One region of the Vibrio tasmaniensis genome, then DNA from elsewhere that is predicted to be linked to it. Evidence: predicted binding sites of a transcription regulator. Region 1 holds the regulator's gene; each other region holds the start of a gene.
What was found. Region 1 encodes PurR, which represses purine synthesis genes. Its sites were predicted from a motif close to TNANGNAAACGTTTNCNTNA; they were not measured.
Positions count from the first base shown of each region.

Region 2: a site for PurR is predicted at 5,846-5,865, ahead of glyA (serine hydroxymethyltransferase). Genes of this name have one in related genera too.
Region 3: a site for PurR is predicted at 2,711-2,730, ahead of OCV44_RS03515 (NCS2 family permease). Genes of this name have one in related genera too.
Region 4: a site for PurR is predicted at 3,425-3,444, ahead of purE (5-(carboxyamino)imidazole ribonucleotide mutase). Genes of this name have one in related genera too.

Region 1 is NZ_AP025510.1:1,183,969-1,191,742, forward strand. Features, by position in the region: gene OCV44_RS05530 (alpha/beta fold hydrolase) at 1-628, shown strand, start outside; gene OCV44_RS05535 (putative signal transducing protein) at 755-1,072, opposite strand; gene OCV44_RS05540 (TVP38/TMEM64 family protein) at 1,136-1,816, opposite strand; gene OCV44_RS05545 (TfoX/Sxy family DNA transformation protein) at 1,971-2,561, opposite strand; cyclic di-GMP riboswitch class I at 2,689-2,774, opposite strand; gene purR (HTH-type transcriptional repressor PurR) at 2,945-3,949, opposite strand; gene torD (molecular chaperone TorD) at 4,268-4,915, opposite strand; gene torR (two-component system response regulator TorR) at 5,203-5,916, shown strand; gene elyC (envelope biogenesis factor ElyC) at 6,013-6,819, opposite strand; gene cmoM (tRNA uridine 5-oxyacetic acid(34) methyltransferase CmoM) at 6,935-7,720, shown strand.
Region 2 is NZ_AP025510.1:2,443,060-2,450,833, forward strand. Features, by position in the region: gene tsaA (tRNA (N6-threonylcarbamoyladenosine(37)-N6)-methyltransferase TrmO) at 1-438, shown strand, start outside; gene OCV44_RS10990 (proline--tRNA ligase) at 540-2,255, shown strand; gene OCV44_RS10995 (tellurite resistance TerB family protein) at 2,446-3,135, shown strand; gene OCV44_RS11000 (YaeP family protein) at 3,341-3,544, shown strand; gene OCV44_RS11005 (DUF4250 domain-containing protein) at 3,546-3,737, shown strand; gene OCV44_RS11010 (hypothetical protein) at 3,968-4,294, shown strand; gene glyA (serine hydroxymethyltransferase) at 4,540-5,790, opposite strand; gene OCV44_RS11020 (YitT family protein) at 6,138-6,740, shown strand; gene treC (alpha,alpha-phosphotrehalase) at 6,922-7,774, opposite strand, start outside.
Region 3 is NZ_AP025510.1:741,340-749,113, reverse strand. Features, by position in the region: gene frsA (esterase FrsA) at 1-762, opposite strand, end outside; gene OCV44_RS03520 (xanthine phosphoribosyltransferase) at 852-1,316, opposite strand; gene OCV44_RS03515 (NCS2 family permease) at 1,401-2,690, opposite strand; gene OCV44_RS03510 (aminoacyl-histidine dipeptidase) at 3,769-5,241, shown strand; gene OCV44_RS03505 (DUF3332 domain-containing protein) at 5,413-5,952, opposite strand; gene OCV44_RS03500 (succinylglutamate desuccinylase/aspartoacylase family protein) at 6,213-7,259, shown strand; gene OCV44_RS03495 (DUF3622 domain-containing protein) at 7,434-7,751, opposite strand.
Region 4 is NZ_AP025510.1:3,172,623-3,180,396, forward strand. Features, by position in the region: gene OCV44_RS14145 (gamma carbonic anhydrase family protein) at 90-635, shown strand; gene OCV44_RS14150 (DUF1488 family protein) at 632-901, opposite strand; gene aroE (shikimate dehydrogenase) at 919-1,749, opposite strand; gene hemF (oxygen-dependent coproporphyrinogen oxidase) at 1,825-2,742, opposite strand; gene OCV44_RS14165 (L-threonylcarbamoyladenylate synthase) at 2,762-3,319, opposite strand; gene purE (5-(carboxyamino)imidazole ribonucleotide mutase) at 3,515-4,000, shown strand; gene OCV44_RS14175 (5-(carboxyamino)imidazole ribonucleotide synthase) at 4,006-5,136, shown strand; gene OCV44_RS14180 (DNA topoisomerase family protein) at 5,205-5,774, opposite strand; gene OCV44_RS14185 (DUF494 family protein) at 5,787-6,263, opposite strand; gene dprA (DNA-processing protein DprA) at 6,267-7,379, opposite strand; gene OCV44_RS14195 (LysM peptidoglycan-binding domain-containing protein) at 7,376-7,774, opposite strand, start outside.

The DNA.
Region 1 (7,774 bases):
AGACAATATACTTAAAGATCTGATTTCGAACCGTTATACGTTCAAATCAGTAACGCTCGATATACTTAAAGTGTTAGATCATCTAAAAATCCGATCCGCACACTTTGTAGGCATGTCTTTGGGTACGATTATCGTTCGCAACGTGGCTGAATTGGCGGCAAGCCGAGTACGTTCTATGGTGCTTGGTGGTGCCGTTACTAAACTTAACACTCGTTCTCAAGTCTTAATCAAATTAGGAAACTTGAGTAAGCACATCATTCCTTATATGTGGTTATATAGCCTTTTTGCTTATGTTGTGATGCCGCAAAAAAGTCAGAAAGAATCACGTCACCTATTTATCCGCGAAGCTAAAAAGCTGTGCCAAAAAGAATTTAAACGCTGGTTTATTCTCACGGCTGATGTCAATCCATTGATGAAGTATTTTAAAGACAGAGAGTTGCCGATTCCGACTTTGTATTTGATGGGGGAGCGCGATTACATGTTCATCAAGCCGGTTAAAGAAATGGTCGAAGCGCACGAGTCGAGCGAGTTGGTAGAAATTGCCAACTGTGGGCATGTATGTAATGTAGAAAACCCTGAAGAATTCAATCAACAATCTATCGCTTTTATTCAAAAGCAAATTCAGTGATTCTCTAGGTCCTTGATCAGAACATACTTGAATAGAATTGAAATAAAAACGGGAAGCTAATAATAGCTTCCCGTTTTTTGTAGGAGGAGGTATCTAACCGAATGGTTTATGGTCTTTAGAGCTTCCCTATTCAGGTGAAGCAGCACCACACTGCCAACAAGAGCCAAATTGGGCTTCATTAACTTCATGACACTTTCCACAACGCCACTCTTCATAGATGATCGAATCTTGCTGTTTTTGGTAGTCATTGACGATCGTACGGGCTTTGCTAGCGAGCTCTGGCTCATATAACCATACGTAAGGGTCTGTATCCTCAGTAAATGGGATTTCCCCTTTTAAACCAAACAAACCCTCACCACGGACTTCACACGCAATATTCTCACTTTCTAACAATCCACAGATGATATGAGCTTCTGTCGGATTCGATGCACTGAAGATTTTCATTGAAATAGAACCTTATTTGGCTGCATGCATTATTTAGCTATATAAGTTATTTAGTTATATTCGCTACTCAGCGACAGGTGCTGAGCGAAATTTATTCATCAACCATTTGGCAATAATTGGGAACACACCCAGCAAGGCAAATGACAACAGTACTGAGGGAGACACGATACCCGAAAGTGAATCAATTTCTGCGAGTTGAGTTCCGGCATTCAAGAAAACGGCAGTACCCGGCAACATCCCGATTTGACTTGTAATGTAGTAACGACTCACCGACATCGGTGTTAGACCCATCAACAGATTAATAAGGAAGAATGGGAATACGGGAATTAGACGCAGAGAAAACAAGTAAAATGCGCCGTCTTTTTCAACGCCTTTATTGATGGTGGCTAGCTTGTCACCAAACTTGGTTTGGATCCAGTCACGTAACAAGTAACGGCTACTTAAGAAGGCGAGGGTTGCACCAATGGCACTCGCGAAAGACACCAGTAGTAAGCTGTTCCAGAAACCAAACAGCGCAGCCCCTAACAGCGTAACAACGGCAGCGCCAGGAATTGAGAAAGCCGTAATCATGACATACGCGACAAAGTAAATAGCGGCAGCGGCAATGAAATTGCTCTCGATGTAGTCATTTAAAACAGCTTGTTGGGCTTTTGCATTTTCAAGCGTGAGGTACTGGCCAAAATTGACGCCTAACAAGACGATGGTTATGACCAACACAACACCCAATATCATTTTCTTACTCATTGGTACTTCCTCTAAATTTTCAATGCATACCATTAGTTTTTCAATGTATACCATTAGTATAGATAGACAGGCAAAGCATAGGATAACTTTCACCAGATATAAAAAAAGCCGCAAAAATGCGGCTTAGTTATCTAGATAATTTGCACTGACAATGTTAGTTGACGCTATTGATAAGCTCTTCACGACGTTGCTGCGGTATAACAGACCAATGTGTACCATTGATCGCGCCTTCTAGTGCCCACAGCAGTTCAATACTGACAGAAGACGCATGCGATTCTTTGATGGCGTTAAATGCGTTTACAGAGCCAGATTCATATAAACGTTCTACAGAATCAATTCCTGCCTTTTTCAACATCCGCTCAGTGGCGAGTCGAAGATTAGGCAGATCTTTGAGTCGAGTTGGTTTAGCAGAAGATTGTTCAGCTTTCTCTTCTTTAGCAAAACCTAGAGACGTAGTCGCAAGCTGCAAGATTTTTTCTTGGTCTTGCCATAAGCTCTCAGGTAAAGCGAAATATTTAGTAACGACAGGGAAACCACGTTTTTTGTAGACGTAAGGTTGAAACCCTTGTTGTTCGAATTGTTGTGTTGTGCATTTGTCAGCTCGTATATGCAACTGGTCATTCACAACCAGGGCAAACATTGTGTCATCAGCAAAAAGCCCGAATCCACCAAACATTGAGCGTGACTTAATTTTTCCTAGGGGCTCAAATAATTTCATTGAGTCCTTTAGTATCGGTTTATCCATGTTATTTATCTCGGTGTATTTGAACTACGCCACCAAATAAGCAGGTCCGAGAGATTAGCAAAATGTTGCAATTAAATTGTCAATAGGCTGTAAATTACTAAAGTATTAGTAGTTACTGCATTTTGCCATCGGTAACCCCGCTACCATACCAACGAGTGGTTTAGGCCGGAAGCTTTGCGTCCCACTTTTTCAAGTGGTTTGCCCTGTGCGTGACTGGGTTATTAGAATAAAGTTTTTGTTGAATTAGGCTCACACTTCTTATTTCAAAATGTGACGTTGCTTCAATTAATGATCTTTGAATTATGCATGCAAGTGCACTTTGTTTGTTGAGAAAAAAAACGCACCTAAAGGTGCGCTTGATTAAACTAAACTCATTACATCAATTAATTTAACGTTTTAACTGTACTTCGCTCAACAATTTCAGGGTGCATTTCGAAGACGCGTTTTTCGTGGTCTTTGTCTTTTATACGCTCTAGTAGTATTTCGAATGCATTTTTACCAACACGGCGCTTAGGTTGGTGAACCGTCGTTAACGGTGGAGAGAAGTATTCAGCCAATTCTATGTTGTCGTAACCGATCACTGAGATATCTTCAGGAATACGAATTCCTTTTTCTTGCAATCGGCTCATCAAGCCTAATGCCATGGTGTCGTTAAAACAGAATACAGCAGTAGGGCGATCTTCCATCTCGATGATTTGGTCGGCAGCAATTACAGCTGTGTCACACTCAAAGTTGCCTTCAATGATCATATTATCATCACCGGCAATCTTTGCTTCATTGAGTGCGCGTTTGTAACCGGCGATGCGCTCAACACATGCTGCTTTGTCTAAGTGGCCACTTAAACATGCGATCTTGGAGTGACCGCGCTCAATAAGGTATTTGGTTGCTAGGTAGCCACCTTCTTCAGAGTTATCGATGATCTTATCAGCCTGAGAGCTTTCAGGGCCCCAGTCCATGATAACTTTAGGGATGTCTGCGTGACGGTCTAACATCTCTCTTAGTTCTTCAGTTAGGTCAGAACACATAACTAAGATGCCATCTACACGTTTCTCTGCAAGCATGCGAATGTAGTCACGTTGCTTTTCGTAGATACCGCCCGTATTACACAAAATCAAAGTGTAACCTTGACGGTAGCAGTAGCTCTCAACACCATCAATAACTTCAGAGAAGAACAGATTGGTTGATTGAGTCACTAACATACCGATAGTGCGTGTTGTATTGCACTTCAGACTACGAGCAACGGCACTTGGCGCATAGTTAAGTTCGTCTACGGCTTTATTAACTTTTTCTTGAGTCGCTTCAGCAACAAAGCGAGTTTTGTTGATTACGTGAGAAACGGTTGTTGTTGATACGCCGGCTAAGCGTGCGACATCTTTTATAGTGGCCATGTTTTTATCCTAATTAGAAGCTACTTTCCCAAAGTACGGAATGAAGTAGCCGTTAAGCTACCTAACTAAGAGCTTAAATTTGTAGGGCTCTTTGGGTACTAAAGTGCTAAAAAACAAAAAACCGCTATTGAGCGGCTTGTATTAACACCAAAATGCTCTGAACTTTACTAAGTGTAGCATTTCGTGAATGTTTCATATTTTATCGTTTGCGGTCACAATTTTAGACTGACTAGAAATTACTCGCAATAAAATTCACCCAGAAATCCGGGTGAATGGTCACAATTCTATTGAATTTATTTATCGATTCGTCAAAAAAGCTTATTCGCCAGCTAGGTATTGAGTGTCCAGTTTACAGAATGCCAATAGCAGAGATGAGACTGAAGCGTAGAAACCGAATGGGTCAACGTCATGACATTTAACGTTGAACTTTGGTACCCAAGTAAGCAGTTGCTGTTCGATAAATTGTTGTTGAACTGCGAAGGATTTTTCTAGTTCTTCTTCAAGCTCGGTTTCGTTCGAACGAATGATGAGATTACCTAGAAAGTCGAGTTCGATAGCAATGTGATCAGCTGGCTCTTTTAGGTCTTGGTTAACCACTAAGTTGTGTTTAGCCATGATCTCTTCCATATCTTTTGCTGGCTTATCGTTTAAAAGGCCAGTCTTGCCGATATACATAGAAGCGTAAGGAAGTGCGCCATGTTTATCTGTTTTTAAGAACAAGTCACAGAAGTCAGCAGACAATTCTAATTGAGCATCTTCACGTGTTTGTAGACGGTTTAGTGCATCCACTAAGCTATCAATCGCCGGCTTTAGTGTTTCATTTTCGCCTAAGCCTGTAAGGAAAGAACGAATTTCAACAGAGTGGTAGTGATCAAGTTCTTCTTGAGTGAGCTCTTTAGCGAACAAGCGTGATAGCCACCAGTATATTTCTGCTCTTTGCTCGTTGAACGCTTTCGTATCTTTCATTTCTTAGATCCTGATTGAGTCTTGTGGTGTGTGTATACCGAGCATCGTCAAGTGATTTGGGTATAGGTACACCAAGGCTGAATAACAAGGTTATTTGCGAAACGCAAAGTGACTCGTTAGTAGTAATACCTATATTGAATTGCGATGGGCGACAAATAGCAAGGTTTAAGATTGTCTTGTATCAAAAAAAAATCATGTTTCTGGCTTTTATCTTCTGTAGTACTAGAATTGTTACGAGTTATGAATAGAATGGTCAATGAAACTATTAAATAAGAAAAGTGGTGTAGATGAGCTATCACGTATTAGTCGTAGAAGATGATGTGGTAACCCGCAGTAAACTGGTTGGATATTTCCAGAATGAAGGTTACACAGTGAGCGAAGCTGAAAGCGGTGCTCAAATGAGAAAAATGTTAGAAGAAAATAACGTTGACCTCATTATGTTAGACATCAACTTGCCAGGCGAAGATGGATTGATGCTAACTCGCGAATTACGCAGTCAATCAGACATTGGCATAATTTTAGTTACTGGACGCACGGATAGCATTGACAAGATCGTTGGCCTTGAAATGGGCGCTGATGATTACGTTACTAAACCTTTCGAACTTCGCGAGTTGTTGGTTCGAGTTAAAAACCTCTTGTGGCGCATTTCGGCGGCTCGTAAGACAGCAGCGGTTGCGGTAGAAGAAGCAGGAGACGAATCTGTGGTTCGTTTTGGTGAGTGGACGTTTGATATACCTCGCCGTGCATTAAGTAAGAATAACGAGCCGGTGAAATTGACCAAAGCGGAATATGAACTGTTGGTTGCGCTCTCTTCTTACCCTAACCAAGTTTTAAGTCGTGAACGTATCTTGAATATGATCAGCCATCGAGTGGACGCGCCGAATGACCGCACTATCGATGTATTAATTCGCCGTATGCGTGCAAAAATGGAGTTTGATCCTAAGAACCCACAAATTTTTGTGACGGTTCACGGTGAAGGTTACATGTTCGCTGGTGACTAACTTTCCTTTGGATACCGACTATAGTCAGTAACGATACTTGAAAGTAAAAAAAACCGAGACATCAATGATGCCTCGGTTTTTTTGTTACTGAACTTTTTAATTGTTTATCATCGGAGTACTGCTCTCGACAGGGTCATTACTTGTGTCTAGCCAATCTCGCAAGCTTTGCCAAACTAATCCCATCGTCTCATGCCAATAGCGCTCAGTCTGCTCGAGATAGATAGCCTTAGGCATATACTTATTCCATGGTTCAACAATGCCTTCTTGTGCAAGGTAGTTGGTTGGTGCTGGTAATGGTTTCATGCCCGCGGCATTGAATTCATTAAGGGCGCGAGTCATATGGCTCGCTGATGTCACGAGCACCATTTTCTTATTCTTAACGAATGCAGCGGCTTGGCGAGCTTCTTCCCACGTATCTTTCGCAGTTTCAAGCAGAATGATATCGGGTTTTGCCACGCCGAGTGCTAGCGCTACTTTAGCCATCATTTTTGCGTTGCTCACCTCAGTGCCTGCGCCATAACCAGACAAAATGAGTTTAGCTCCGGGGTAAAGACGTAAGATACGAATCCCTTCACTTAAGCGCATCAGACCGGTGCGGCTAAGTTCTGATGTTGGTGGGATTTGGTCATCAACAACGTGACCACTTCCAAGAACCATAATGTAATCGACGGTATCATCGATAGGTAAAAAAGCGGTGTGTTGCCTTTCCATTGGCATTAAAAGTTGACTAGAAACAGGCTGGAAAGCGATTAGGAAAATACCACAGAGGGCTGAAAGGGTAATTAGGCAACCTGTCTTCCTTTTTGCAGTAAACATCACTAGGGCTAAACCCAGAAAAGCGAGAATTAACATTGCTGGCAGTGGCATCAGTAACGAAGACACTACTTTTTTCAGCTCAAACATATCCGAATAGTCCGAAAAAACATCACTTAGTAGTAAAAAGAGACATCGCCTCTTTATTCCTGAAATTCCTGTGACAGAATAGCAGGCACGATAGGACATAATAACTCAAGTAGCCGTGACTGAAGACCGTAATTTCGACGATATTGCCCACAAATTTGCAAAAAACATATACGGCTCTGACAAAGGAGAGATCCGTCAGTGCATCGTATGGGAAGATTTAGAACAAGCTTTGAGCAAATTTGAACAATCCGCTTCGCCGCTGCATATACTTGATGCCGGAGGTGGGCTTGCTCAAATGTCGCAAAAAATTGCGACACTAGGGCACAACGTTTCTCTGTGCGACCTCTCTTCTGAAATGTTGAAGCTAGCGGAAGAAAGCATCGCAGAAGCAGGTTTACTCGAGCAGTATCGTTTTATCCATTCTCCGGTACAAAAAGTGGCAGAGCATCTCGAAGAGAAAGTCGATTTTGTGATGTTTCATGCCGTAATGGAATGGTTAGCAGACCCTAAACAGGCTCTTGATTTGTTGTTGGGACAAGTAAAACCCGGTGGCATTGCCTCGATAATGTTTTACAACCACCATGGTTTAGTCCTGAAAAATGTGATTTGTGGCAACATTCCTCATGTATTGAATGGGATGCCACATCGAAAAAGGTTTAAGCTGCAACCACAAAAAGGCTTGAGGCCTGAAGAGGTTTATCAATGGATAGAAGACGCTGGTTTAGATATCTGTGGTAAATCAGGCATTCGCTCTTTCAGTGACTACATAGGTAATATGGAGTACATGGGCGATTACCAGTTCGAAGATGTGTTGGAACTAGAGAAACAGCTATGTCGCCAAGAGCCATATCTGTCGCTAGGTCGTTATATTCACGTTTGGGCTCAAAAACCTGCGCAATAACAGCGATGAATGTGGTAAAAGAAGCCACAACATGCGCTGCGCAATCGTAACAAG
Region 2 (7,774 bases), 1.3 Mb from region 1:
TTCGCGTCTCGCGCCACGTTCAGACCCAATGGAATTGGCATGTCTGCCGTTGAACTGAAAGGTGTATCTCAAGAAAAGGGACAAACTTGGTTGGACTTGGGCAGTGTTGATCTCGTTGACGGCACGCCTATCATCGACATCAAACCTTATATCCCCTACTCGGATTCAATTCCCGATGCACGAGGAGGGTTTGCCGCCGATGAACCAGCAGTGCTCGACGTTAACTTCTCGCAACAAGCCCAAAGTAAGCTCGCAAACCACCCACAAGCACGCCATATCATTCAGGTGATCAAAGAAGTATTAGGCCAAGATCCTCGCCCTGCCTATAAGAAAGGTAAGCCTGACAACAAGGAATATGCGGTAAATTTGTTCGATCTTAACGTGAAATTCATGGTTGAAACGCTTTTCATCAATGTAACTGACATTGAACGCTTTTGAGATCCCAAATAGGCTGATATTATATGCGGCTATATCAGATTTGCTGTGGTTACGAACGACAGCAAGTTTTCTTTTATCAATGATGAAACGGATACCATAGAATGCGTACCAGTAACTACCTTCTTTCTACTCTGAAAGAGACTCCAAACGACGCAGAAGTTATCAGCCACCAGCTGATGCTACGTGCAGGTATGATCCGTAAGCTAGCTTCAGGTTTATATACTTGGCTACCTACTGGTCTACGTGTACTGCGTAAAGTCGAAAATATCGTTCGCCAAGAGATCGATAATGCAGGTGCCGTTGAAATCTTGATGCCCGTAGTTCAACCGTTTGAGCTTTGGGAAGAGACTGGCCGTTCTGAAAAGATGGGTCCTGAGCTACTTCGTTTCACAGACCGTCATTCTCGTCCATTTGTTCTTAGCCCAACAGCAGAAGAAGTGGTAACGAGCCTAGTACGTAACGAGATCAGCTCTTACAAACAGCTACCTCTAAACCTGTACCAAATCCAGACTAAATTCCGTGATGAGCGCCGCCCTCGTTTTGGCGTAATGCGTGCTCGCGAATTCTCGATGATGGATGCGTACAGCTTTGATATCGATAAAGAAGGCTTAGAAAAGTCTTACCAAGCGATGCACGATGCTTACTGTAAAGCATTCGACCGCATGGGCCTTGAGTACCGTCCAGTATTGGCCGACTCTGGCGCAATCGGCGGCAGCGGCTCTCAAGAATTCCACGTTCTTGCTGAAAGCGGCGAAGACCTAATCGCATTCTCTTCAGAATCTGATTACGCAGCGAACATCGAGAAAGCAGAAGCACTAGCTCCAACGACTGAAGCGGCAGCGCCAACTCAAGAGATGGAACTGGTTGATACGCCAAACGCAAAAACAATCGCAGAACTTGTAGAGCAACACGGTCTAGCAATCGAGAAGACAGTTAAGACTCTATTCGTTAAAGCTTCTGATGAAGTAGACGCTGATATCATCGCGCTAATCATCCGTGGCGACCACGATCTTAACGAAGTGAAAGCAGAGAACCTTCCACAGGTTGCTTCTCCACTAGAGATGGCTTCTGAAGAAGAAATCCGTGCACTTGTTGGTGCAGGTCCTGGTTCACTTGGCCCTGTTGGTCTAGAGCTACCATTCATCGTTGACCGCTCTGTTGCTGTAATGAGCGACTTCGGTGCTGGTGCAAACGTAGACGGTAAGCACTACTTCGGTATTAACTGGGGTCGTGACGTTGAGCTTGCTCAAGTTGAAGACCTACGTAACGTAGTTGAAGGCGACCTTAGCCCATGTGGTCAAGGTACCATCCAACTTAAGCGCGGTATCGAAGTTGGTCACATCTTCCAACTAGGTAATACTTACTCTAAAGCAATGAACTGTAACGTGCTTGGTCCTGATGGTAAGAGCGTAATCCTAGAAATGGGTTGTTACGGTATCGGTGTTTCACGTGTTGTTGCATCTGCTATCGAGCAAAACCACGATAAATTCGGTATCACTTGGCCAGACGCACTGGCACCGTTCCAAGTTGCTATCGTACCAATGAACATGCACAAATCTGAGCGTGTTAAAGAAGCTGCTGAAAAGCTATACGCTGAATTAACAGCTATGGGTATCGAAGTACTATTCGATGACCGTAAAGAACGCCCTGGTGTAATGTTTAAAGATATCGAGCTAGTGGGTATCCCTCACACTATCGTTATCGGCGATCGCAGCATGGACGAAGGCAACTTCGAATACAAAAACCGTCGCACTGGTGATAAAGAAGTTATCGCTATGGATACGGTTATCGAGCACCTTAAGGCTCAACTAGCTTAGTAACCCAGTTACTCGCTAGATAAACATTGAAAGGCTTCCATTTAGGAGGCCTTTTTTGTACCTACAGTCTCCCTTCAAACTCCCTTCTATTTATCAGTAAAGTAAATAACGTAAGTTAATCCCCTGTTCATCTTTAAATCCGTATATTGGGTTCATCAACTCTTTAGACACGATTACATTGGAGGTATCGATGGATATCAAAAGCTTACTTAACCAAGCACTTAAGTCAGATCTCGTTAAACAAGGTACTCAGAAGCTTTCCCAAGGCTCTTCAAGTTTAAGTGGCCTAACTCAAGGCGGCAGTGGTAAGAATATCAACAAAAGCACGCTCGGAGCCTTCGGCGCAGGCGCAGTTGGCGGCGGACTCTTAGGTGCGTTAATGGGCTCTAAGAAAACCAAGAAAATGGGTAAGAAAGCCGCTGGTATTGGTGGCGCAGCGGCACTTGGCGCACTCGCTTACAAGGTCTATAACGACTATCAGTCTAAACAAGGCCAAGCACCGAATTCCGAACAAGCTCAATTTGATGAGAACGACTCAAACCATAGTGTGCTGATTCTAAGATCGATGATTGCAGCATCCAAAGCCGATGGTCATGTTGATGAAGAAGAGATGGCAAAGATCGAGCAAGCGGTCGAAAACATGGGCGCCGATTATCAGCTGACCAAATTGGTGTCTGAAGAACTGCACAAACCACTCGATCCAAGTGAAATCGCTCAGCTCGCGACTTCACCTCAACAAGCGAGTGAGATCTATCTAGCGTCTTTGATTGTAGCGGATGAGCAAAACTTCATGGAGAAGGCTTACCTCAAAGAGTTAGCTAAGCAACTCAACCTTGCTGATGAGGTTACTTATCAACTTGAACAGCAAATCTCTGGTTAAGCGGTAATTATCAGGCTAATCCGTAAATATCTCGCTAAGCAGTAATATCAAACTAAGTAACAAGTTAGCAAAGTGATACATTGAGCATCAACAGAATGAGATATTGAGCAAGAACAATCTAACTCTGAACTTAGTCAGATCCACTTTGTTTTTGCTTATCTCTATGTGTATATTGAGAGCAGTTATCATTTGGTTAGGTATAAAAATGAAAGTATACGATTGTTGTGATTTGGTGCGTGAACTGTATTCTCAAATTGGCAGTGGCGACCAAGGCTATATCCCTAAAGCGATTACCTGCGCGGTAAAAACCTTGAACGACCTTGCTGCAGATGAGTCTTTTCCTAAAGAAGCAAGAGAGCGCGCTGCATTTGCCGCAGCGAACCTACTGATCTCAGATTACGAGGACTAACATGAACCTCGCTAACTTTGAAAAGATGGATCCTGTGATGTTGATGAGCATCGTCAACATGAAGCTGCGTGACGACTTTGGCGGTGATTTAGATCGAGTCGTTAATTTCTATGAAATCGACAAAGCTGCATTGACCGCAAAACTTGCGTCTGCTGGTTTTGAATTCCTTCCGGAAGCCAAACAGTTTCGATAGTCATTTAGAACACACTTAATTTTAAAGACCAACCTCTGTGTTGGTCTTTTTTGTTTGAGGTACGTAATAGGCCAAGACCAATAAACTTATTAGAAATTATCTGTTTGCGCCTATACTTTTATATCCTAGAGTCAGCCGACGCGCCTTGAATCAAAGCGTGTTGTTGTATAGGCTACTCCAAACAACATATAAAACTCATCACCAAATTCGATGATATCGAAGGACTAACAATGAAAAGACTCGGACTTTTAGCCGTTATCGCAGCCGTATTTACCGCAGGTTGCGCTTCAAATACTCAGCAAGACAACTTCCGTGAAGCCTCTTTTGAGCTGTGTAATACTGAAGTCGATATCTACTCTGTAAGCCATGATGAAAGAGTACGTATCGTCTGCTCTGACGGCTCTAAATTTGCCTTAAACAGTGAAGATACGCTAGAAATTATGCGCGATATCAACATCGACTATTGTGATGGTGAAGGCTTAGGTAAATTCAACGAAAGCCGTCACTACTACTCTTTCAAATGTAAGTCTGGCACCCTACTTAGCATCAAAAAGTAGAAGCGACAAAAAAAAGCGATAAAGTACAAAAGGGTTGATGTGAAAGCATCAACCCTTTTTAGTACCTGCCTTTCTGTATTCTCAGATAACCTAACTCTCATGCCTACAGATACAAAAAAGGTCCCAAAAGGGACCTTTTAAATCAATTTTCAAAGTAGTCGTTTGAAATTCTAGGAGAGCACGCGGAGCTTACGAATGTAAGTGAGCATGCTCGACAACGAAGTTCAAATTACTACGCAGAAAAATTAAGCGTAAACAGGTAGACGCTTACAAATTTCTAGTACTTTTGCTTTAGTTGCTTCGATAACAGACTCATCGCCCATGTTATCAAGGATGTCACACATCCAACCTGCTAACTCTTTCGCGTCTGCTTCAGAGAAACCGCGACGAGTGATAGAAGGAGAACCGATACGGATACCAGACGTAACGAACGGGCTACGTGGATCGTTTGGTACTGAGTTCTTGTTAACTGTAATGTTAGCTGAACCTAGTGCTGCGTCTGCTTCTTTACCTGTGATGTCTTTGTCGATTAGGTCAACTAGGAACAGGTGGTTCTCTGTAGAACCTGAAACGATGTTGTAACCGCGTGCTAGGAATTCAGCAACCATTGCTTTTGCGTTAGCAACAACGCGAGCTTGGTATTCTTTGAACTCTGGCTCTAGAGCTTCTTTGAACGCTACTGCTTTACCAGCGATAACGTGCATTAGAGGACCACCTTGGCCGCCAGGGAATACTGCTGAGTTTAGCTTCTTGTAAAGATCTTCGCCTTCGTTAGAAAGGATAAGACCACCACGAGGACCAGCAAGCGTTTTGTGCGTTGTTGTTGTAACAACGTGAGCGTGTGGAACTGGGTTTGGATAAACACCTGCAGCGATTAGACCCGCAACGTGAGCCATATCTACGAAGAAGTAAGCACCTACTTTGTCTGCGATTTCACGCATGCGCGCCCAATCACAAACTTGAGAGTAAGCTGAGAAACCACCGATGATCATCTTAGGTTTGTGCTCGATAGCTAGCGCTTCCATCTCTTCGTAATCGATTTGACCTGCTTCATCAATACCGTAAGGGATGATGTTGTAAAGCTTACCAGAGAAGTTTACTGGAGAACCGTGAGTTAGGTGACCACCGTGCGCTAGGCTCATACCTAGAACAGTATCGCCAGCATTCAGTAGTGCCATGTATACAGCGTTGTTTGCTTGAGAACCTGAGTGAGGTTGTACGTTCGCGTATTGAGCGCCAAACAGTTCACATGCACGTTCGATTGCTAGAGTTTCAACTTTATCTACGAACTCACAACCACCGTAGTAACGCTTACCAGGGTAGCCTTCAGCGTATTTGTTTGTAAGTTGAGAACCTTGAGCTTCCATTACACGTGGGCTTGTGTAGTTTTCTGAAGCGATAAGTTCGATGTGCTCTTCCTGACGAAGAGTTTCTTCTTGGATAGCTGCGAATAGGTCCGCATCGTAATCAGCAATGTTCATGTCACGCTTAAGCATCTGTATCTCCTGACTCAGATTGTACTGAAAGTTTCAAAAAAACCACACAATGACCGAAAGCAAACGTTTCCGTCACCGTTTTGATGTGACGCATTCTACATAATTTGATCTAGGTCATAAAGAGCTAATTGCAATTTTATCATGTAGTTTTTTCATAATCACAAATAAGATTCATCATGGTTATTCAGCTTATCCAACCAAAGATGACGCTTACTGTCAATTTTACGCTTTACACCCTGTAAAACGCAGATTACATAGGTTTACCTTAATTTTGCCCCTCAAGCTACCGAAAGCTAAGGTTTTTCTCTACTATGCACGCCTTTATTGGTTAGGTAATTATAAAAACGATGGAAAAACACTCACGTAAAGAAGATTGGGTAGCCATTCTTACTGGCACGTTTTTAGTGGCGTTAGGCGTCTTCTTTTTACAGTCAGCGAACCTGCTTACTGGTGGTACTACTGGCTTGGCTCTGCTTTTGAGTCAATTCTTACCTGTAACCTTCGGTATTTTGTACTTTGTTGCCAACTGTCCATTCTATTTATTAGCTTGGAAACGATTTGGCCGTAGCTTTGCCATTAGCAGTGCCATTGCTGGGGCGTTAGTGTCTGTGTTTGCCGACCATTTATACCTAGTTATCTCACTAGAAGTTCATAACGAGATCTATTGTGCTGTTGCCGGTGGCTTATTAATGGGCTTAGGTATGCTAATACTATTCCGTCATCGCTCAAGCTTGGGTGGCTTCAACGTATTATGTTTGTTTATCCAAGACCGCTACGGCATCTCTGTAGGCAAAACTCAGATGGGCATTGATGCTTGTATTCTGTTTGCGTCATGCTTCTTCGTATCACCTTGGGTAATTGCCGTTTCTGTATTGGGTACTGCGGTACTAAATATCGTGCTTGCAATGAATCACAAGCCAACTCGTTACTCGGTGAATTACGCGTCTTAGCGCTTATTACCTGCTCTGTGTTGCTAATATCTGCTGCTTTAGCTTCTCAACTATACAAGCAGAAACACGATGACCAAGACATCACTAAAACAAAAAGGCTTTGGGAGCACTCCAAAGCCTTTGTTGAAACCTAAATCTTTAGGGGAAACTGTGAATAAGGTTTATTGAAATAGCAACAAGGCTAATCTTCAATCAAGATAATACGAGTCTCGTAAGGACGTAAGACTTGATGATGTAATGCTACTGAAGCGTTCGCTTCTTGATAGTTAGACAGCAGACTCTTCGCTTTACTCATATCAAAACGTTCCGGTAAAACGCATTCCACCTCTTCACCATAATAGTTATTAATACACAACAAAGTCTGACTATCAGTCTCGCGAGAATATGCAAATACCGATGGGTGCTCAGGCAACAAATCGTTGTAGCTACCATGAGTAATCACGGGGACTTCTTTACGTAACTCAATCAAGCTCTTGTAGAAGTAAAACACAGAGTCTTTATCTTCTAGCGCTTGCTCAGCGTTGATCTCAGTGTAGTTATTCGCAACATCTAGCCACGGCTTAGCTTGTGAGAAACCTGCATGCACTTCGCTGTTCCATTGCATCGGCGTGCGAGAGTTATCACGAGATTTCTGCGCCAGAATCGCCATCATATCTTCATGACCCACACCATCACGGTTCACCATGATGTCATACATGTTGGTACTCTCAACATCACGATACTGGCTGATGTCGGTGTAACCCGGGTTAGTCATGCCAATCTCTTCACCTTGATAGATATAAGGTGTGCCTTGCATCATGTGAACCGAGGCGGCAAGCATCTTGGCTGATTCAACGCGATATTGTTGATCGTTACCCAAGCGGCTCACGACTCTTGGTTGGTCATGGTTACACCAAAACAGTGCGCCCCACCCTTTGCCGTTCAAACCGGTTTGCCAGTGATTGAAGATCGACTTGAGCAGTAAGAAATCAAATGGTGCATTGGTCCACTTCTCACCATTGGTGTAATCAACCTTAAGGTGGTGGAAGTTAAAC
Region 3 (7,774 bases), 440 kb from region 1:
CAAAACAGCTTGGTGAAGACAAGATGAGTCTTCTGTTAACGGCCAATGTGCACTGTGCCCTATTGATGGCATGTCTACCGTTAGCATGGCAATGTTCTTCGGTGCTAAGTAATCCCTAAACAAACGCCACATATCCGTTTGCAAACTATCTAGACCCGCACTGACAATCACAACCGGTTGTGGTTTGTCTGTTTTGGTTAGATGCAAGTTCGCTTTGATCTTCTTGTTTTGGTATGGAATATCAATCTGTTTGACGATCAACTTAGTATGCTTAATCGCTTCAGAGTATGCCGCGTTCGCCAATACTTGAGCCTGAGCCGCCAAATTGTCGTTCTTGAGGTGTGGGTAGCCCGCAATGCTAAAGCACAAAGACGCAGAAAACAGTTCTTCCGCCACCTCTTCGCCACTCTTGTCGTTCGAGCGATTTTGATGCTGCATACCCAGCTTGGTCCACTCGTATGCCCAGTTACCGCTGCGGTAGCCCATGACCGTATCAAGCCACTCATCGGTTGTACGAGAGTTATCTGATGACGCGATGCGGGCCAATACCGCTTCTTGCTCTATTGGATTAACGCCTTGCCATACCCACTGAAGACGTCTTAAGTTTCGGTACCATGATGAGTTTTGCTGTTCACGCTTCTCATCCAATAACTCTTCTGAGCTTGGCATGTAGCGCGTCAGCATTGAGGTTTCTTTAGCCTGCTTATGCTTTACAAACAAGGTTTCCGAAAGGTTCGAGCTCGTTTCTTCTGATTCAGACATTGGGACACTTAATAAGAAATGGTTGTCACTAATAATATAAAAAAAAATGACCCTATAAAGGGTCATTTCTCAAAAAACTAAGTTTACGCTTATTTTGACTTGCGATTTACTGGCTCAACGAAGCTTAAGCTAGTATCCCAAGGCTGCTCAATCCAAGTGTCTTGAGCGATATCAACGATGTACTCATCTAGTAAATGTGCGCCAGATGGTTTTGCACAAACTGCGATTAGTTTCGCTTTAGGATACATTTCACGAAGTTTACGTGCAGTGTCACCACTATCAACAAGGTCTTCAACGATAAGGAAGCCTTCGCCGTCACCCTCAGGTGCTTTAACGACTGTCATATCACGTTGGTGATCGTGGTCGTAGCTAGAAATACAAATCGTATCTACGTGACGAATACCTAGCTCACGAGCCAAGATTGCACCAGGAACCAAACCACCACGGCTTACCGCCCAGATGCCTTTCCACTGCTCTGCTGGCATTTGCTTTTCTGCTAGTTGACGGCAGTAAGTCTGCATATTGTCCCAAGTGATAACGAATTTGTTGCTCATAGTATAAAACCTAATAATTTTGTCATGTTATTAGAGGCTACTTCAAACATAGCCTCTTCAGCGATTAAGCAGAAATCTAGACGATTAAGCGAAAGTATATTTAAGAATAAAGATAGCCGACATTACCCATACAGCAGGTGAAACGTCGCGACCTTTACCACTTAGCAGCTTAATTGCAGCGTAAGCGATGAAGCCTAGTGAGATACCCTCAGCGATAGAGTACGTCAGCGGCATAAGCAGGCATGTTACCACGACTGGTGCAGCTTCCGTAAGATCACGCCAATCAATACCAACTAGGCCAGACATCATCAAAATTGCTACATAGAAAAGTGCACCTGATGTTGCGTAGGCTGGAATCATACCTGCAAGCGGTGAGAAGAAAAGAGCCAGTAGGAACAAGATACCAACAACAACCGCTGTTAGACCAGTACGACCACCCTCAGCGACACCCGCAACACTTTCAACGTAAGAGGTTGTATTTGATGTACCTAGCAATGCACCGATAGACGTTGCTGTAGAGTCAGCAAGTAGTGCTTTGTTCAAGCGCGGTAGTTTGCCGTCTTCTTTTATTAGGTTTGCTTTCGTTGCAACACCAACTAGCGTACCCGCTGTATCGAATAAATCGACGAACAAGAATGCGAATACGACTGAAATCATACCAATTTCAAATACAGCAGAGAAATCAAGCTGCATGAACGTTGGCGCTAGGCTTGGTGGAGTAGACATGATGCCGCCGTATTGAACGTCACCAATTGCAATGCCGATAGCCGTGATTGCTAGAATCGCAATCATTACCGCACCTTTCACACCACGGTGAACAAGAGCAATAGTAAGGAAGAAACCAAGCGCACCTAAGATAGGAGCAATCGCGGTAATGTCGCCCAGTGAAACTTTAGTTGCTGGGTTAGAAACAACGATGCCTGCATTACTAAGCGCGATAAACGCGAGGAAAAGGCCGATACCCGCAGATATACCAACACGCAGAGACATAGGGATCGAGTTGATAATCCATTCACGAATCTTAAAGATACTTAAGAAGATGAAGATCACGCCTGATACGAAAACCGCTGCCAGAGCAACTTGCCACGTATAACCCATCCCCATAACCACTGCGTAGGTAAAGAATGCATTCAAACCCATACCTGGTGCTTGAGCGATTGGGTAGTTAGCAACAAAGCCCATGATGAAACAGCCAATAGCAGCCGCTAAACAGGTTGCTACAAATACAGCGCCATGGTCCATACCAGCATCAGCTAGAATCATTGGGTTTACAAAAATGATGTAAGCCATTGTTAGGAAGGTTGTTAGACCTGCGATGATTTCAGTGCGCACATTGGTGCCATTTTCACTGAGTTTGAATAGCTTTTCGAACATTATCGAATCCTATAAGGGTAAAGAGTAAACGGTTGCGTAATCGATTGGCTGTGGATTATAAAGTTATCAAATAACAAATTCCAGATAGAATTAAGGCTCTAATCGATATTTATCAGAATGCCGTATTAAACGAAGCAATTAAAAATCAAAGAATTAGTGTAAAATAGCGTTTAAAAACAAATAATTAAAAACAAAACATCCAATATAATTAGTTGGTTGTTTTTTCTACCCTTGGCTATTTTCATTGAGAATCTAGCTTATAAATTCTGAATTCAAACTCACAATAGTTACGTATTTTTCAACAGAATCAGTAATAAGGCGCAAATTGATATTTCGGCGTTTAAAAAACAACCATGCAGAACAGCAGGAAAATGATGAGTGATAAGTGATAAGTAATAAGCGGTTTAGAAAAGTAGCAGGCAAAAAAAACGCCACTCAAAACTGAGTGGCGGTAGAATCTGTCAACCAAAAGGGCTGTAAAAGAATTCCAATATATAGGGGTGAACAAAACTGTTCGAGTTACATGCTTACGGTATTAGTAACCAAAGCTAGTAGGGTATGCAAAGTTGCTAGTGTAAACAGAGCTGTTAAGCCAGAACATTGCAGATGGTAAACCTTTCATAACTATCACCTTAATAAATCAATAAAAAACGAATTTGATTTCTCGGTTCCTTGGAGGCGATAAAACGGACTCATCCTTTGAGCATTTACTCTTCACCTTAGAAGTTGGTTATTAATATACCCGAAAGAAAAAAGATTACAAGCATTATTTGCTACACGTCACACTTTTGGCCATTTATGGTTATTTTGCAAACTCATTTTTGTAATTTAATTACAAAACAGAATTAAACAAACGTTTGCTTACACCTTTTATAAGCGTCGATATGCTTAATTATGATCAGATGGACAAGATCGCTTTCAAAATTTGAGGTATTTGAAGTTTAGAACCGCTACTCGTCAAAACGCGCAAGTGGTATGCTGTTGCCATCAAAACAGACCCATATTTTAGATTTTTGTTCTAGGTTTTTACCCATACAAAACCTAAATATATGGTTATCAAATAAAAAAGGAGTCATCCGTGTCTGAATTCCATTCTGAGATCAGTAAATTGTCCCCTGCCCCTATTTGGCAGTTTTTCGATAAAATTTGTTCAATCCCACACCCTTCGAAACATGAAGAAGAGCTTGCTCAATACATTATTGCTTGGGCAACAGAGCAAGGCCTAGATGTACGTCGCGACCCAACGGGTAACGTATTCATCAAAAAGCCTGCAACGGCGGGTATGGAAAACAAAAAAGGTGTCGTGCTACAAGCTCACATCGATATGGTTCCACAAAAGAACGAAGACACAGTTCATGACTTCGCTAAAGATCCAATCCAACCATACATTGATGGTGAGTGGGTTACAGCGAAAGGCACAACGCTTGGCGCTGATAACGGCATGGGCATGGCTTCTTGCCTAGCGGTTCTTGCTTCAAACGAAATCCAACACGGCCCTATCGAAGTTCTACTAACAGTAGATGAAGAAGCAGGCATGACTGGTGCCTTCGGTCTTGAAGCTGGTTGGTTAGAAGGTGATATCCTTCTTAACACCGATTCAGAGCAAGAAGGCGAAGTGTACATGGGTTGTGCTGGCGGTATTGACGGCGCAATGACATTTGAAATTGCACGTAACGCGATTCCAGCTGACTTCGTAACACGCAAGCTAACGCTAAAAGGCCTAAAAGGCGGTCACTCTGGTTGTGACATCCACACAGGTCGTGCAAACGCAAACAAACTGCTTGCTCGCTTCCTAGCGGGTCACGCAAAAGAGCTAGACCTTCGCATCGTCGAATTCAAAGGTGGTAGCCTTCGTAACGCGATCCCTCGTGAAGGTTTCGTAACGGTTGCGGTTCCAGCAGCAAACCAAGAGAAACTGGCTTCGCTATACAACTACTACACTGAGCTACTTTCAACAGAGCTAGGCAAAGTAGAAGACAGCATCGTGACTTTCAATGAAGAAGCTTCTGTAGAAATGGGCGCACTAGCGTCAGCAGACCAAGCTCGCTTTATCGCGGCACTTAACGCATGTCCAAACGGCGTGATTCGTATGAGTGACGAGATTGAAGGTGTTGTTGAAACGTCTCTAAACGTAGGTGTTATCACAACAGAAGAGAACTCAATCACAGTGCTTTGCCTGATCCGTTCTTTGATCGATTCAGGTCGTAGCCAAGTAGAAAGCATGCTGCACTCTGTTGCTGAACTAGCAGGCGCTAACATCGCGTTCTCTGGTGCTTACCCAGGTTGGAAACCAGACGCAGATTCAGAAATCATGCACATCTTCCGCGACATGTACGAAGGTATCTACGGTCACAAACCAAACATCATGGTTATCCACGCTGGTCTTGAGTGTGGTCTATTCAAAGAACCTTACCCGAACATGGATATGGTTTCTTTCGGCCCAACCATCAAGTTCCCTCACTCTCCTGATGAGAAAGTGAAGATCGATACGGTTGAGCTATTCTGGAATCAAATGGTTGCACTGCTTGCAGCTATCCCAGAAAAAGCATAATTCGGTAAGCTATGTATGTTCAATAAATGGTGTTTCCAATAAATAGGGCTCTTCACTAAATAGCACTTTTCAGTAAACACCGTTTATAGACACAAAATAAAACAGGTACTCAATGAGTACCTGTTTTTGTATCCAACCTTTGTAGCTATGTACTTGTGACTAAATAAACAATTAAGCGCGTGAAGCCGCGTAGCTTTCTAACTCATCAATTGAAGTTTGTGCCACGACTTCGCCGTCGATGAAGTATGTCACCATCTCACCATCACGAACTCCGATCAATGTCGCACGCTCACCAGACTGGTAAGTGATGTCCATTTGGATCGTGTTTTCGTCGATCTGCTGCATTTGACCTTTCTCAATCATATCAGCACTCGTAATAGGACCCACTGGCGCTTCAGTAAGTGACTTATCAAGCTGATGGTTGATATCAAGGTAAGTATCAATCTTAGTATCAAATATATGCGGTGCACCTGTTAGTGGGTTGCTGCCCGTCCAGAACTCTAGTGAGTTGAATACCAAGTAATCAGCTGCAACTGTTAGACCGTAAGCCGGTGCAAGCAATATGTTCAAACCACCACGAGCGTAACGGTTATCAACGGCTTTAAGGTTGAACTTCATTAGGTAACCCGTTACTGCGTTGCTACCAACACAGCCAGATAAAGCAACAGATACCACAGCTAGTGCTACAACTTTTGAAATTGTTTTTTTCATTTTCATCTCGATATTTGAATTTGGCCGCCAAAAAATGGCGATGGATAATAGCAACCAACCAAATGACAAATATCAGTGTACTGTCAGAAAAACCACAATTTGAAACACCCTATAATGAGTCAAATTAAAACTGGAAACTTGTTTATAGACAACTCCATAGAAAACTTTTGTCGTCACCGTAAACCGATTGATTCGTACTAAAAATCAACGATTGGTACATTCCGTGTTAACGAATTATCACCATGTTGAGAACAACCTAAATGGCAAGACTAAAACCTAATCAACCATTCGAATTACTTGGTTATACTGTTCAGCCAGGACAGCGAATGGAGATTGAACTGCAAGCGGCTCAGCTTTACACGCACTCTCCACTTTCGATCCCGATTGAAATTATTCACGGTCGCCAAGCAGGCCCAACACTGATGGTAAATGCGGCTATCCACGGCGATGAGCTAAACGGTGTTGAGATTGCACGACAACTGACCAATGCGATTGATCCAAAGAAACTGAAAGGTACCTTGATTGTTGTGCCAATCGTCAACGTGTTTGGTTTTATCCATAAATCTCGTTACCTACCAGACCGTCGTGACCTAAACCGTTGCTTCCCTGGCAGTGAGAAAGGATCGCTAACATCACGCATCGCTTACACCTTTTTTGAGAATGTGGCGAAGCACTGTGATTTTATTTTAGATCTACACACAGGTGCGATTCACCGTACTAACTTGCCACAGATCCGTGCAAACCTGTCGAACCCAGAAACATTGCGCATCGCAAAAGCGTTCGCAACACCAGTGATCATTGATTCTCCACTGCGTGACGGGTCACTTCGTAGCGAAGCGGAAAAATTGGGTATCCCTGTATTAACTTACGAAGGTGGTGAAGCGCTGCGTTTTGATCACCTAGCGATTCGCGCGGGTTACCTTGGCGTGCATCAAGTGATGAAAGAAATCGGCATGCTACGCCCTAACCGCAAGAAGTTACCAGAGCCAGTATTGAGTAAATCCACCAGCTGGATCCGCGCTGAATCAGACGGTATTTTGCGTAACATGGTAAGACTTGGCGAACAAGTTGAAGCAGGGCAAACCCTGGCTTACATCAGCTCTCCGTTGGGTCACCAAGAAGGCCAAGTGATCACAACCAAAGGAGGTATCGTGATTGGCCAACAAACTCTACCGTTGGTAAACGAAGGTGACGCAGTATTCCACATTGCTTACTTCAAACAAGATGACGATGAAGTGGGACAATCAGTTGAGAGCTATATTGAAGAAGTAGCGGAAGATGATTGGCTAACGGCGCTTAACAACTAATCAATGAATGACATGTAGTCACTAGCAAGAAGTGGCTACATTTTCGAAAATAAACGCCACAAACTAAAAAGCCCCAATATACTTTTGACTAGAAAGAAAAAAGTTATATTGGGGCTTTTTTTACTTGTCCCTTATCTTAAAATTAAGGAACCTGTAAATTAATTAAGCGCTGGATTACTCAGCGTCTTCTTGCTCTTCTTCACGAGCTTTTGCGCGTGCTTCACGTGCTTGCTCAGCTTTAAGCTCTTTAGTATGACGTAGTTCGTCACGCTCTTTACGCTGCTCTGATTTACGCTCGTTACGTTCAGCTTGGTTTGCGATGAAAGATGCTAGCTCTTTCTCTGCCCACTCTTGTGCTAGAGCTTCAGTTTCGAAACCAGACTCACGCTTAGATACTGTTGTGCTGCGAGACGTAACTTGACGAGTAATTTCTGCACACCAGCCGTTGCGTTTTTCTGTAAGGCGAATATCAAATTTTTTGTTCTTAGACATGTTCTATTTTTTCCTAAGGGAGA
Region 4 (7,774 bases), 1.2 Mb from region 1:
TTGTTCGAGCGTTTTTTGTTCAGAACACCCCATTTCCACTAGTATTCTTCTTAATTAAAGGCTTAAGGTGCCTATATAAAGGAGGATTTATGAGTTCAATACGCAGTTATAAAGGAATATCCCCTCAGATTGGACAAGGTGTCTATATAGATACAAGTTCTGTTCTGGTTGGTGATATCAAAATCGGTGACGACTCTAGTGTGTGGTCTTTAGTTGCAGCTCGAGGGGATGTGAACCACATTCATATTGGAGATAGAACGAATATCCAAGACGGTAGCGTTTTGCACGTCACCCATAAAAATGCAGAAAACCCTGAGGGTTATCCTCTACTAATAGGTAATGATGTCACTATCGGGCATAAAGTAATGCTGCACGGCTGCACCATTGAAGATCGCGTACTTGTTGGTATGGGAGCTATCGTGCTCGATGGCGTGGTTATTAAAGAAGATGTGATGATTGGTGCTGGTAGCTTGGTTCCGCCTAATAAGGTACTTGAAAGCGGTTATCTATATGTAGGAAGCCCAGTAAAACAAGCACGCCCATTAAATGATAAAGAGCGTGCCTTTTTACAGAAGTCAGCTGACAACTATGTTCAGAATAAAAACGACTATTTAGATTCTGTGTTGCCAGTCTAAAGCACTTTGATCTGAATCCGATTAGAGGAGTCATACTCCTCTTCTTCTATTAACTCTTCAGCTAGCTCTTCAATATCAAAACGTAACTCTGAAAAGATAACTAAAGCTTGATCGCCTTCTTCTATATCTTTACCTGCCAATCGAGACAGCTCTTCAATAGACATAACACACTCAATCAATGCGCCAGACTGCTGTGCTGGGAAGATGATTGATTGATTTTCTTCATCCCAATCTTGGATATCAGGAAATAGAATTGATTGATTCATTTTTTATAAATACCTTGTTACATCTCTAGGTTTTTGCGTAGTTCTCTTAAAATCTGTTTTGTTCCTGGGCGAAGACCACGCCACAGCATAAAGCTCTCAGCTGCCTGCCCCACTAACATACCCAAGCCATCATAAGCAGTATGAACACCATTATCGAATGCCCACTGATTGAATACCGTGGTGCCCGATCCGTAAACCATGTCATAAACGGCGCTATTCGAATTGAAGATAATCTCAGAAACTTCAGGAAGTTGACCACTTAGACCAGACGAGGTTGAGTTAATGATGACATCAAACCCTTCATTAACATCGCTTAACCCCATTCCTTTGATGTTTCCATGTGAAGAAAACATCTCAGCCAGAAGTTGAGCCTTTGAACTGGTTCGATTAGCGACTACCAACTGTTGTGGCTTTTGGTCGAGTAGAGGTTGAATCACTCCTCGAGCAGCACCACCAGCACCAAGTAGAAGAACGCGAGCCCCTTCTAGGACTACTTGATGTTGAAGAAGATCTTGAACTAAACCTTCACCATCGGTGTTATCACCAATGATCTCTCCATCATCGAGCTTCTTAAGTGTGTTTACGGCACCTGCGAGTTCAGCTCTTTCAGTCAGGCGATTAGCGAACTGATACGCATCTTCTTTAAAAGGTGCTGTGACATTACATCCTCTACCACCTTCGCTGAAAAAGGCTTTCGCAGCAGTGATAAATTCACCATGTTCTGGCTGTAATGCTGTATAGGTAAGTTGTTGGCTGGTTTGGCGAGCAAATAATGTGTGAATGAATGGCGATTTGCTTTGCCCAATAGGGTTACCGAAAACGGCATAACGATCTACTTGCTGTGTCATATCCTTACCTAACAGAAATAAAAAAGGGTCTTCTATATAGATGACCCTATCACTATCCCTATAAGGAAGGAAGAACTACCAAACTCGAGGCTTTAGGTAGTCACTATAAAGCAGAGCTTCTGGTGAGCCCACTTGTGGTTCATAGCGATATTCCCAACGAGCCAACGGTGGCATCGACATCAATATAGACTCTGTGCGACCACCACTTTGCAGGCCAAATAAGGTGCCTCGGTCATACACTAAGTTAAACTCAACATAGCGACCACGACGATAAAGCTGGAAGTCACGCTCACGTTCACCATAAGGTGTCGCTTTACGACGCTCAACTATTGGTAGATAAGCGGCTGCAAAACCTTCACCGACAGCCTGCATATAAGCAAAGCTCTTATCGAAACCCCACTCATTTAAGTCATCAAAGAACAGACCACCAACACCACGTGTTTCATCACGGTGAGGCAGATAGAAGTACTTATCACACCATTCCTTGTGTTCTTGATAAACGTCATCACCAAACGGCGCACACAGGTCTTTAGCGGTTTGATGCCAAGATTGGCAGTCTTCATCGAAAGGATAAAATGGCGTTAAGTCAAAACCACCACCAAACCACCAAATCGGGTCTTCCCCTTCTTTTTCTGCGATGAAGAATCGAACGTTCGCGTGTGAGGTTGGGATATATGGGTTTTTAGGGTGGATAACTAATGAAACCCCCATCGCCTCAAACTTACGTCCGGCTAATTCAGGGCGGTGAGCGGTTGCTGAGGCAGGCATCGCCTTACCCGCTACGTGAGAGAAGTTAACCCCACCTTGCTCAAATACCGCACCGTTGGTCATCACACGAGTTCGACCACCACCACCCAGGCGCTCGCCAGGTTCACGCTCCCATGCATCTTCTTCAAACAGTGCAGTGCCATCAGCTTGCTCAAGCTGCTGGCAAATCGAATCTTGTAGGCTCAGTAAAAACTGTTTTACTGCTTCTTTATCAATTGCTGACATCTTTCTTCCTTTGCAGGGTTTAACCCTGTCTTAATATTTTCGACGTTTTTGCATCTCTAATTTCGCTTGGCTTCTCACGACCACCCGTTTGACCTTCGAGAATAGCCACCAAATGTTGACCCAGCTGCTGTTGAACTTCTTCAGTCGTCATACAAGGCGGCTCGCCAGTCAGGTTGGCACTGGTAGAGGTTAACGGCTTGCCGAACTCATTACACATTCTTTGAACCAAAGGGTGATCCGTCACTCGTACCGCGATGGAATCAAACTGGCCACTGACCCAATCAGTTACTTTACTACTGGTTGGCATAATCCAAGTGACCGGGCCCGGCCATGTTGCTTTTACGGTCGCTAACTGCGCTTCCGTCAACTGGCTTTCGTCAATATAGGGCAGCAACTGCTCGTAACTCGCAGCAATTAGGATCAACCCTTTGTCCATCGGTCGCTGTTTTAAATCGAGCAATTTCTTGATGGCTTGTGGATTATCAGGATCACAACCGACCCCAAAAACGCCTTCGGTCGGGTAAGCAATGACTTCACCTTGTTGTAATGCCTGCAAAGTATGTTGAAAGTTATCCACGGGTTGCCTCATTAATTCAGTTATCTAACTCACTAAGTGTACAAATTATCATTCACCGTGACTAAAGCTATTTGTTTATAAAATGTATCAATTAACAACTTACACTGACGCAAACGTTTTCCTTGAGCAATTTTACCCGTATAATGCGCGCAAAATATCTAATCACTAATTAAATCGTACCTGAAGGAGTTTGAGATGACTGTCGGTATTATCATGGGTTCTAAATCTGATTGGCCAACAATGAAGCTAGCTGCAGAAATGTTGGATCAGTTTGGCGTGGCGTACGAAACAAAAGTGGTTTCTGCTCACCGCACACCTCAGTTGCTTGCTGACTACGCAACCAGTGCGAAAGAGCGCGGTATTAAAGTAATTATTGCTGGTGCTGGCGGTGCTGCGCATCTTCCGGGCATGGCTGCAGCTTTCACAAGCGTACCTGTTTTAGGTGTTCCTGTTCAGTCTAAAGCACTGAAGGGCATGGACTCACTGCTTTCTATCGTACAAATGCCAAAAGGTATCGCGGTAGGTACTTTGGCTATCGGTGAAGCTGGTGCTGCCAATGCAGGCATCCTAGCAGCTCAAATCATTGGTACACACAATGAAGAAGTAATGGCAAAAGTAGAAGCGTTCCGCTCTGAGCAAACAGAAACGGTTCTTGCTAATCCTAACCCTGCAGAGGACTAATTCCCATGCATGTTCTTGTGTTAGGCGCGGGCCAACTTGCTCGCATGATGTCCCTAGCTGGGGCACCGCTGAATATTGAAATTTCTGCTTTTGATGTTGGCAGCAAAAATATTGTTCACCCATTAACGCAAGCGATTCTGGGCAACGGCTTAGAAAATGCGATTGAGCGTGCGGATGTGATTACTGCCGAGTTCGAGCATATCCCTCACGATGTTCTTGAGGTATGCGAGCGCAGCGGTAAATTCTTACCGACAACAGAAGCAATCAAAGCCGGTGGTGACCGTCGCCTTGAAAAAGCGCTGTTAGACGAAGCAAGCGTGAAAAATGCTAAGTACTACGTGATTAACTCTCGCGAAGACTTTGACGCTGCGATCGCTCACGTTGGCTTACCAATGGTATTGAAGAGCACACTTGGTGGCTACGATGGCAAAGGTCAATGGCGCTTAAAGACATTAGACAATGTTGACGCGACTTGGACAGAAATGGCTGAGTGCATTGCCGCAACAGACAACCAAGCCATTGTGGCTGAAGAGTTTGTTCCATTTGACCGCGAAGTATCACTGGTTGGTGCTCGTGGTACCAATGGCGAGATTCAAGTGTACCCACTGGCTGAGAATGTTCACACCGATGGCGTGTTGAGCTTATCTACAGCCATTGACGATATTGAACTACAAGAGCAAGCAAAAACCATGTTCATCGCAGTTGCAGAGCGTTTGGATTACGTTGGCGTACTCGCGCTAGAGTTCTTTGATGTTCAAGGTTCGCTGCTGGTGAATGAGATTGCACCACGTGTTCATAACTCGGGCCACTGGACACAACAAGGCGCTGAAACTTGTCAGTTTGAGAACCATCTACGTGCCGTATGTGGGATGCCATTAGGCAGCACTAAGCTGATTCGTCCAACCGCAATGATCAACATCCTTGGTGAAGATACCCTACCTGAAGCAATTCTTGCTCAAGGTGGTTGCCATGTTCATTGGTATGGTAAAGAGAAGCGTGCAGGTCGTAAGATGGGCCACATTAACGTGAGCGCTGACTACAACGCAGAGCTGCAAAGAGCGTTATGCTCACTGGCAGACATTCTCGACAAACAAGCCTACCCTGCTGTGCATGAATTCGCACAGCAACTGAAGTAAGCTTTCATTGTGGATTTAATATAAAAACGGCGCTCATTGAGCGCCGTTTTTGTGTCTATAACAGCAGGTTATTGAGATTGAATGTGGTGACACTTGCGATCAGCACATTGTTTCTTGGTTCCACTGGCTGTTTTCTTCTCAAGTAACAACGGGAACTGGCACTCTTCACAACGACCGAGAATAGGTGGTTGGTTTACTGCGAACTTACACTTAGGGTAGTTATCACACGCATAGAAGGTTTTGCCATAGCGAGATTTACGCTCAACCAAATGGCCTCTGCCACACTCAGGGCAAGCAACAAGTGGCTGCTCTTCAGGTTGTTCTTTTGGTTGGTCCAAAGATTCGATATGATTACACGTTGGGTAACTGCTACAACCAATGAACATCCCAAAGCGACCTTGCCTTAATACCAATTCGTTTTGGCATTTAGGGCACGGCACACCCAACTCTTTCACTACGTGACCATCGTTCTGATGCAGAGGCTTGATGTAATCACAGCTCGGATACTGCTTACAGCCTAAAAATGGGCCGTGCTTACCATGGCGAAGCTGAAGCTCTCCACCGCACTGTGGACATGGTTCATGCTCTAATGCATGTTCATGTGCTGAAAAAAGCTGATTATCAATCTTACTACTCATGACAAGCCTGTATTAATGCAAGATACCTTGCTCTTTGGTGTACAACAGCTCTTCCATTTGCGTGTAAGCACTTTCATTACCCGGCACATTAAATAGCACCATTAAGATAATCCATTTCAGATCATCCAATTCAAATTCGTTTGTCTCAAGCCCCATCACACGATCAATCACCATTTCACGAATCTCTGTCGTGAGTACGTTGATCTGCTCAAGGAACAGTAAGAAACCTCGACACTCCATATTAATGCGTGAAATCTCTCGACTGGTATAAATACGCATCGAGGTATTGGAACACACACTAATCGCCGCTTGGTTCTCGGTATCTTGCAATGCCGCAAGATCTTCTAACCAATGGAGGGCCTTATAAATATCATCTTGGTGAAACCCTGCTCGAAGAAGCTCATCTTCCAGCTCATCTTGATCCACCTGCAATTCAGAATCGCTATGGATGTAGGTTTCAAACAAGTACATCAGTATGTCCATCATCATAGCTTAGCCTCTCCCCTTTCGAATATAGCCACCGGAAACTGCAACAACATGCCCTGAGAGCTCAAGCTCTAAAAGCTGCATCATGACCTCATGCACAGGTATATGGGTTCTCTGTGCCAAAATATCAACGGGTGTCGCCTCTAATCCTACGTTAGCTAACAGCTGTGGAAATGGCAATTGTTCATTTTCCCCCTCATTCGACGTAGGCTCGAACAAACTGGGCTGCTGATCTATAGACCAGTCTAACAGACTCTTTATTTCGATCAGAACATCTTGAGCATTTTGCACCAAACATGCACCAGCTTTAATTAAGCTATTGCCGCCACGGCTGGTTGGACTATGAATAGAGCCTGGTAACGCAAACACCTCTCGGCCTTGCTCCATGGCATAGCGAGCTGTAATCAAAGAGCCACTCTTTTCAGCGGCCTCAACCACCAAAGTTCCAAGCGACAACCCACTTATAATACGGTTACGGCGAGGGAAATGTTCAGGTCGAGGTTTAGCACTAGGGCGAAACTCTGAAATCAATGCGCCATTTTCACAGATCCTATCGGCTAAGTTTCTGTGTCGCGCTGGGTAAATGGAATCCAAACCTGAACCCAACACAGCAAAAGTCTCCCCTCCTTTATCTAGAGCACCATCATGAGCATAGCCATCGATACCAAGCGCTAAGCCACTGGTGACAATCAAACCGTTTTGGACGAACTCTTTGGCGAAGGACTTCGCAGTTTGCAGCCCTTCGAGACTGGCGTTACGACTACCAACCATCGCGATTTGAGGCTCAATCAGTTTTTCAACGTGACCTTTAACGAAAAGCACGCTTGGCGCAGAGGCGGTCTCATTCAGCAGTTTGGGATAATGCGAGCAATTCGGGGTAATGATGTGATGGTTGGGTTGTCTTGCTTGCCACTCTAGGCAAGTCTCCATGTCTCTTGGGGCCTGCTCTCTTAGATAGGCAATTTGCTTGGCAGACAAACCAAGCGCTTGCAGTTGCTGACTTGAGTAACCAGCAATATTCGAAGGGGAATCAATACTCAGCAGACGAGAAAGGCGCTTGCCACCCAATTGCGGAACAAAACTTAGAGTTAGCCAAGCGCTCAGTTGTTGCTCATTCACTCGGTGCCCTTAACCTCTTCTGTCAAAGCAAGGTCCAAAGGCGATACCGCCAGAATGTCATTGCTAACAGGCTTAGAGCTCTGAGTGATCAAGGCCAAGCTAAAATACTCATAAGGACGAATGACCATCAAACTACCGAGTGAGGTACTTGGCAACTGCACCTTATCGCTCGCTGCAGACTCTTTGTAGCTGTATTCACCTTGCTTACCAAACACCACAGCGCCGCTTTCACTGAGGGTAAACATGGAACCTTGGCGAAGATTGTCTTGCGAGCCTTTGTTAATAACCACGACCTGATTCTTTGCGCTGTATTGGCTGCCATCCAACGAACCCAAGATATTAGCAAACTGCCCCGCAGCACTAGGTGCAGGATAAAACGTAGTTGAGAGCTTCAC